2 regions of the Stenotrophomonas acidaminiphila genome follow, and region 2 is predicted to be linked to the other one. Evidence: riboswitches for the same ligand, from Rfam matches in the RefSeq annotation. Region 2 holds a riboswitch; the other holds the start of a gene.
The links. A riboswitch is a leader RNA that binds a small molecule or an ion and turns the genes downstream of it on or off. The one in region 2 is predicted to bind cobalamin.
Positions count from the first base shown of each region.

Region 1 (3,546 bases), 940 kb from region 2:
CGTAGGCGTTGAAGGTCCAGTTCCAGCCCTCGCCGTACTGCGCGATGCCGACGTTCACGCTCGTGGATTCCTCCGGCTTCAATGCCGGGTTGCTCGACCACGGGAAGTACAGGTCGTTGAAGGTCGGTGCCTTGAAGCCGGTGCCGGCGCTCGCGGTCAGGCGCAGGCCGTGGCCGAGCGCCAGGCCGTAGCCGAGGCTGCCGGTGGTGTGGTTGCCGAACTGCTCGTTGTCGTCGTTGCGCACGCTGGCCTGCAGCGAGTGCGCGCCGAAGCGGCCCTGGTACTCGGCGAACACGCCGGTGTTGTCGCGGTTGTCGATCGAATAGGCGGTGGTGCTGGTCACCTGGTCCTTCTGCCAGTCGCCGCCGACGCTCAGCTGCTGGCCCTCGGCGAACAGGAAATCGCCCTGCACGCTGGCGGTGTCGCGGCGCGTGTCGAAGGTGGAAACGAAGCTGCGCTTGCCGGCCTGGACGTAGTAGCTGTCGGCCTGGTCGTCGTTGCGGCCCACCTGGACGGACAGGCCGAACGCGTCACCCGGGGTCCAGCGCAGCTTGCCGCCGTATACCCGCTGCTGGTTGTCGGCCTCGTTGCCGCCATAGATGCTGCCGTCGTACTGGTTGCGGCTGGCGGCGTCGAGCATGTGGCCTTCCACGCTCAGGGTTTCGCCCAGCGCGTAGCCGCCGCGCACGTTGAGCGAGGTGTTGCGGTAGCCGTCGCGGTCGGGCTCGTCGACATAGCAGCCCTGGAACAGCGTGGCCGACCCGTTGCACGCGTTGATGCCATCGGTCTTCTGCCAGGCGCCCTGCGCCGACACCCAGCCGCGTTCGCCGCGGTTGCTGAAACCGGCGCTGGCCTGGCGCAGGTTGTGGCTGCCGGCGGTCAGTGCCAGGTTCTGCTGCAGGCCCTGGCCGGCGGCGCGGGTGAAGATCTGGATGACGCCGCCGATCGCCTCGGAGCCGTACAGGCTCGAACGCGGCCCGCGCACGATCTCCACGCGCTCGATCTGGTCGATCGGCAGGTCCTGCAGCGCCGGCATGCCGCTGGAGGCGGCGCCGATGCGCACGCCGTCGACCAGCACCAGTACCTGGCTGGAGGCGCTGCCGCGCATGAACAGCGAGGTGATCTTGCCGGGGCCGCCCTGGTTGACGAAGTCCAGGCCGGCGCGGCCACGCAGCAGGTCCAGCAGCGAGCCGGCCTGGCTGCGGTCGATCTGCTCGCGGTCGATCACCTGCACCGGCACCACGCTGTCGGCGATGGAAACCGGCGTACGGGTGGCGGTGACCACCACGTCGTCGAGTTCGGTGGGCGCCTGCTCGGCGCTGGCAATGCCCGGCAGCACCAGCGCAAGGGCGAGGGAAAGGGTGTGGTATGGCAGTTTCATCTGAACTCCTGGATCCGCGCGCTCCCGCGCGGATGGACGGTGGAGGCTGCCAGGAGAAGGGAAACGACGGAGTGCGCGCACGGCGCCACTGCCGCCGCCATGCCCTCCGCATCGCAACCAGTCGGCTTCCGGGCCGGTCTCCGGGCTCGCAGGCGAAGCGCGCATCGACGCTTCCGGCCAGGCGCCTTCCCGTGCGCTGGATGCACAGTGGCGGTATGCCTGTCCTTGTCCTGCTTACCGTTGCGGGGGCAGCGCCGGACTGGCGCGGGCCAGGATGTTCCTGGCAGGCGCGGCACCGGCTTCCCGTTTCAACCGACCAGAGCGAATCTGGCCGGTCACCCGAAAGTGCGGGCATTCTATGCCATCACCCGCCGCGCTGCCCGCTGAGGCCCGTGCAGGGGCAGGCGGCGGCGCCCGTCACGGCACATCGTGCAGGCGTCATGCGCCCTACAATGCGCGATTGCAACGCGGTATCGGAACACACGTGACAGACGCATGGTTCACCCGGGCCTGCCCCGCGCCTTCGCAGGCGCACCGGCAGCATGCCATCGCCCGCCAGCGGCAACTGACCAAACCCGAGGGGGCGCTGGGGCGCCTGGAAACCCTCGCCATCGAACTGGCCGCCCTGCAGGGGCGTGAGCAGCCGCAGGCCACGCGGGTACCGGTGCTGGTGTTCGCCGGCGACCATGGCATCGCCGCACAGGGCGTGTCGGCGTATCCGGCGGAAGTGACGGTGCAGATGCTGCGCAACTTCGCCACCGGGGGCGCCGCCATTGCCGTGCTGGCGCGCGAACTGGGCGTGCCGCTGCATGTCTGGGACGTGGGCAGCCTGGCCGATGCGCCGGTCAGCGGCGTCACCTGTGACAAGCCGCGCTGCGGCACCGACGATTTCACTGCCGGTCCGGCCATGGTCCCGGCCGACCTCGATGCGGTGTTCGCCGCCGGCAGGCGCGCGGTGTCCGCGGCCTGCGGCGATGGCGCCGACCTGCTGCTGCTTGGCGAGATGGGCATCGGCAACACCACCTCGGCCAGCGCGCTGGCGGCGGTGCTGGGGCCGTTGCCGCTGGCGGAACTGGTGGGGGCCGGCACCGGCCTGGATGCGGCGCGCATCGCCCACAAGCAGGCCGTCGCCGCGCAGGCGCTGGCGCTGCACGGCGACGCGATCGCCGCGGCCGGCGACCCGGGCCGCGAGGCCCTGTGCCGCGTCGGCGGGCTCGAGATCGCGGCACTGGCCGCGGCCATGATCGCCGCCGCCCAGCGTGGCGTACCGGTGCTGGTGGATGGCTTCATCGTCTCCGTCGCGGCGTTGGCGGCGGTGCGCATCAATCCTTCGCTGCGGCCGTGGCTGCTGTTCTCGCACCGCTCCGCCGAGCGTGGCCATGCACGGGTATTGGAGCAGCTGCAGGCCGACCCGCTGCTGCAGCTGGACCTGCGCCTGGGCGAAGGGTCCGGCGCGGCGCTGGCGCTGCCGCTGCTGCGCCTGGCCTGCGCGCTGCACAACGGCATGGCGACGTTCGCCGAAGCCGCGGTTGCCGACCGGAGCGCCGCGCCGTGATCCTGGACCTGATGCGCCATGCCTCCACCGGCCGCCAGGGCCACCTGGACGGCCGCAGCGATCCGCCCCTGCTCGACGGCGCGGTGGACGCGCTGCTGCAGCGCCACGGCGACGGCCAGTGGAGCCGGGTGATCGCTTCGCCGCGGCGCCGTGCGCTGGATACCGCCACCGCGCTGCTCGCCGGCCGCGAGCTGTTCTGCGAAATCCACCCGGACTGGGCCGAACTGGATTTCGGCGACTGGGACGGGCGCCATTACGACGAGATCCCTGCCGAACTGCTGGCCGGGCTCTACGACGCGCCGCATGCCGTGGTGCCGCCCAACGGCGAAAGCTGGCAGCAGTTCCAGCAGCGCGTCGATGCCCAGCTGCAGCGGCTGCTGGACGAGGACGAGGACGAGGGTGACGGGCCGGTGCTGGTGGTCAGTCATGCCGGCGTGCTGCGGCTGGCGGTGTCGCGCGTGTGCGGCATCCCGCTGGCGGCCCTGTGGGCGATGCGCATCGACTACGGCACCCGCGTGCGCCTGCGCGTGGAGCGCGCGCAGGACGGGCAGGTGTGGGGCGAGCTGCTGGAGCTGTGCCAGCCGTGAGCGTGCGCCGCCTGGTCCTGGCC
Region 1 covers NZ_CP043567.1:1,364,119-1,367,664, forward strand. Annotated here, with positions in the region: gene btuB (TonB-dependent vitamin B12 receptor) at 1-1,381, opposite strand, end outside; cobalamin riboswitch at 1,496-1,739, opposite strand; gene cobT (nicotinate-nucleotide--dimethylbenzimidazole phosphoribosyltransferase) at 1,866-2,936, shown strand; gene F0P95_RS06235 (histidine phosphatase family protein) at 2,933-3,523, shown strand; gene cobS (adenosylcobinamide-GDP ribazoletransferase) at 3,520-3,546, shown strand, end outside.
Region 1: it holds a riboswitch for cobalamin, as region 2 does, so the genes downstream of both, btuB (TonB-dependent vitamin B12 receptor) here and F0P95_RS02175 (ribonucleoside-diphosphate reductase subunit alpha) in region 2, are expected to answer to the same signal.

Region 2 (3,546 bases):
GCAGGCCGCGGGCGATGGAGCCCTTGAGCGATTCGGCCGCGTCCTGCACGCGCTGGTCGAAGCCCTCGCCGAACAGGTCCTGCTCCCAGCGTCCGCGGCCGATGGTCGAGGCGACGAAGCGCTCGGCGTCCCTGCGCAGCGCGCGCACCTTGCGCGAATCGAAATTGCCGGTCAGCGAGCCGTAGACGACGTCCAGCACATCGAAGCTGATCCCCACCGATTCATTGGCGATCCCGGTGACCGCCGGCATCAGCTGGCGCACCCCGGCCTCGAGCACGCGCAGGCGCTGCGCGTCGTCGGCGCTGACCGCCTGCATGCGCCCGTCGATGCTCAGCTGGCCGTCGTGGAACACGATCTCGCGCGGCGTGGCGTCGTGCTGGCGCAGCCAGATGCCGCCGCCATCGACCAGCACGTCGTAGTCGGTGCTGACCCCGCACTGGGTGGAGGACAGCGTTGGTGACTTCATCGTGCCGGCCTGCGCGGCCAGGGGCGGCAGGGCGAGCAGGGCGGCAGTGAGGGCCAGGCGGCGCATGCGCGGAATCCATTCGGAGGACCCACAGGATCGCCGGCCGTGCCGGATCGGGCCTCCGCCGGAAGTCATGGCGACGCATCGGGCATTGGATCGCATCGGGCATTGGATTATGAATGCGTGCGGCGTTTTCCTACCCGCCAACCAGTCTCCCAAGGCTTGACTGCGCAGCCTCGATAGGCTGGTCGCGGTGGCCCCGCCGGGCACCGGCGACGGGATCGCTTGTGCCGCAAGGGAAATGCGATCACCCACAAGATTTGGCGTTGACCGGGCCGTTTACCCCCACTATCTTGTGCCCCGTCGGTTCTGGCGGGTTGCTCCCCGCCGGATTGAAAGGGAAGCCGGTGACGCCTTCGATGGCCAGTCCGGCACTGCCCCGCAGCGGTAATTGGGAACGAACCCGCCACCAAGCACTGAGGCCCGATGCCTTGGGAAGCGGCGGAAGTAGGAGGAGGCCCCCGCCTCCGCGCCCATGAGTCCGAAGACCTGCCGACAGCCGCGCGAAGCACAGCGCGCGGTGCCGGCTGCGGAGTCTTCGAGGGGAAGACGGCTGGCGACGCGGCAGCGCCGGTGGCGACCTCGGGTCGTGCCCGTCGCGGATGCTGCGACGCCGTCCTTCCATGCTTGTCGCCCGCCACCGGCCCTGGTTCCTGCGAGGGCAGGCGCCGCGTGCACCACGCCATGAGGACGCATTGCCGTGACCGCCACCGATACCGCCGTTGTCCCGACCGAGACCGGCTTCGAACTGACCCCGCCGCCGACCGCCACCGCCATGAGCGTGACCAAGCGCAATGGCGGCACCGAGCCGGTGGACCTGAACAAGATCGTCCGCGCCATCCAGCGTTGCTGCGACGGCCTGCATGCGGTCGATCCGATGCGCGTGGCCACCCGCACCATCTCCGGGCTGTACAACGGCGCCACCACCCAGGAGCTGGACGAACTGTCGATCCGGACCGCAGCGCTGCTGATCGGCGAGGAGCCCGAGTACGGCCGCCTGGCCGCGCGCCTGCTGGCCAATTTCATCGGCAAGGAAGTGTCCGGCCAGGAGATCCACGCGTTCTCGCAGTCGGTCGGCCGCGGCCACGAAGTGGGCCTGATCAACGAGCGCCTGCTCAACTTCGTCCAGGTCAACGCGCGCAAGCTCAACGATGCGGTCAACCCCGACTACGACCTCAACTTCGACTACTTCGGCCTGCGCACGCTGTACGACCGCTACCTGCTGCGCCACCCGCACACCCGCAAGGTGATCGAAACCCCGCAGCAGTTCTTCCTGCGCATCGCCAGCGCGCTGTCCGAGGACGTACCCGAGGCGCTGGCGCTGTACCAGCGGCTGGGCAACCTGGACTACCTGCCGTCCAGCCCGACCCTGTTCAACGCCGGCACCAGCCACGAGCAGCTGTCGTCGTGCTTCCTGCTGGATTCGCCGCAGGATTCGCTCGAGTCGATCTACGCCCGTTACGGCGACATCGCGCAGCTGTCCAAGTTCAGCGGTGGCATCGGCGTGAGCTACACCCGGGTGCGTTCGCGCGGCTCGCTGATCCGATCCACCAACGGCCACTCCAACGGCATCGTGCCGTGGCTGAAGACGCTCGACTCCTCGGTCGCGGCGGTCAACCAGGGCGGCAAGCGCAAGGGTGCGGCCTGCGTCTACCTGGAGACCTGGCATGCCGACATCGAGGACTTCCTGGAACTGCGCGACAACGCCGGCGACGATGCCCGCCGTACCCACAACCTCAACCTCGCCAACTGGGTGCCGGACCTGTTCATGCAGCGGGTGGAGGCCGACCAGCCATGGTCGCTGTTCGATCCGCGCGTGGTGCCGGAGTTCACCGACCTGTACGGCGAGGCGTTCGAGCGCGCCTACCTGCAGGCCGAGGCCCAGGGCAAGGCGGTCAAGGCGGTGCCGGCGCGCAAGCTGTACGCGCGCATGATGCGCACCCTGGCCGAGACCGGCAACGGCTGGATGACGTTCAAGGACAAGTGCAACAAGGCCAGCAACCAGACCCTGCGCGCCGGCAACGTCATCCACCTGTCCAACCTGTGCACCGAGATCCTCGAGATCACCTCGGCCGAGGAGACGGCGGTGTGCAACCTGGGCTCGATCAACCTCGGCAACCACCTGGATGCGCACGGCGATTTCGATTTCGACAAGCTCGCCGAGACCGTGCGCCTGGCCGTGCGCCAGCTCGACCGGGTGATCGACCTGAACTTCTACCCGATCGAGACCGCGCGCCGCGGCAACCTGCGCTGGCGCCCGGTCGGCCTGGGCTGCATGGGCCTGCAGGACGTGTTCTTCCGCAAGCGCCTGCCGTTCGACTCGGACGCCGCGCGCGCGCTGTCTGCGAAGATCGCCGAGGCGATCTACTACCACGCGCTGGAAACCTCGTGCGAGCTGGCGCAGGAACGCGGCCGGCATCCCTCGTTCGCCGATACCCGCGCCGCCAGCGGCGAACTGCAGTTCGACGCGTGGGGCGTGGTGCCGGCCGATGGCGCGCGCTGGGAAGCGCTGCGCGGGCGCATCGTCCAGCACGGCCTGCGCAACTCGCTGATGATCGCCATCGCCCCGACCGCGACCATCGCCTCGATCGCCGGCTGCTACGAATGCGTGGAACCGCAGGTGTCCAACCTGTTCAAGCGCGAGACCCTGTCCGGCGACTTCCTGCAGGTCAACCGCTACCTGGTCGGCGAGCTCAAGCAGCTGGGGCTGTGGACGCCGGAGATGCGCGACGCGATCAAGCTCGCCGACGGCTCGATCCAGAACCTGCCGCAGATTCCCGAGGCGCTGCGCACCGTGTACCGCACCGCGTGGGAACTGCCGATGCGCTCGCTGATCGACATGGCCGCCGACCGCGGCGCGTTCATCGACCAGTCCGCCTCGCTCAACCTGTTCATGGAGAGCCCGAACATCGGCGCGATGTCGTCCATGTACATGTACGCCTGGAAGAAGGGCGTCAAGACCACCTACTACCTGCGCTCGCGCCCGGCCACCCGGATCGCCAAGACCACGGTCAGCAGCT
Region 2 covers NZ_CP043567.1:427,710-431,255, reverse strand. Annotated here, with positions in the region: gene F0P95_RS02180 (DUF2884 family protein) at 1-532, opposite strand, end outside; cobalamin riboswitch at 814-1,038, shown strand; gene F0P95_RS02175 (ribonucleoside-diphosphate reductase subunit alpha) at 1,302-3,546, shown strand, end outside.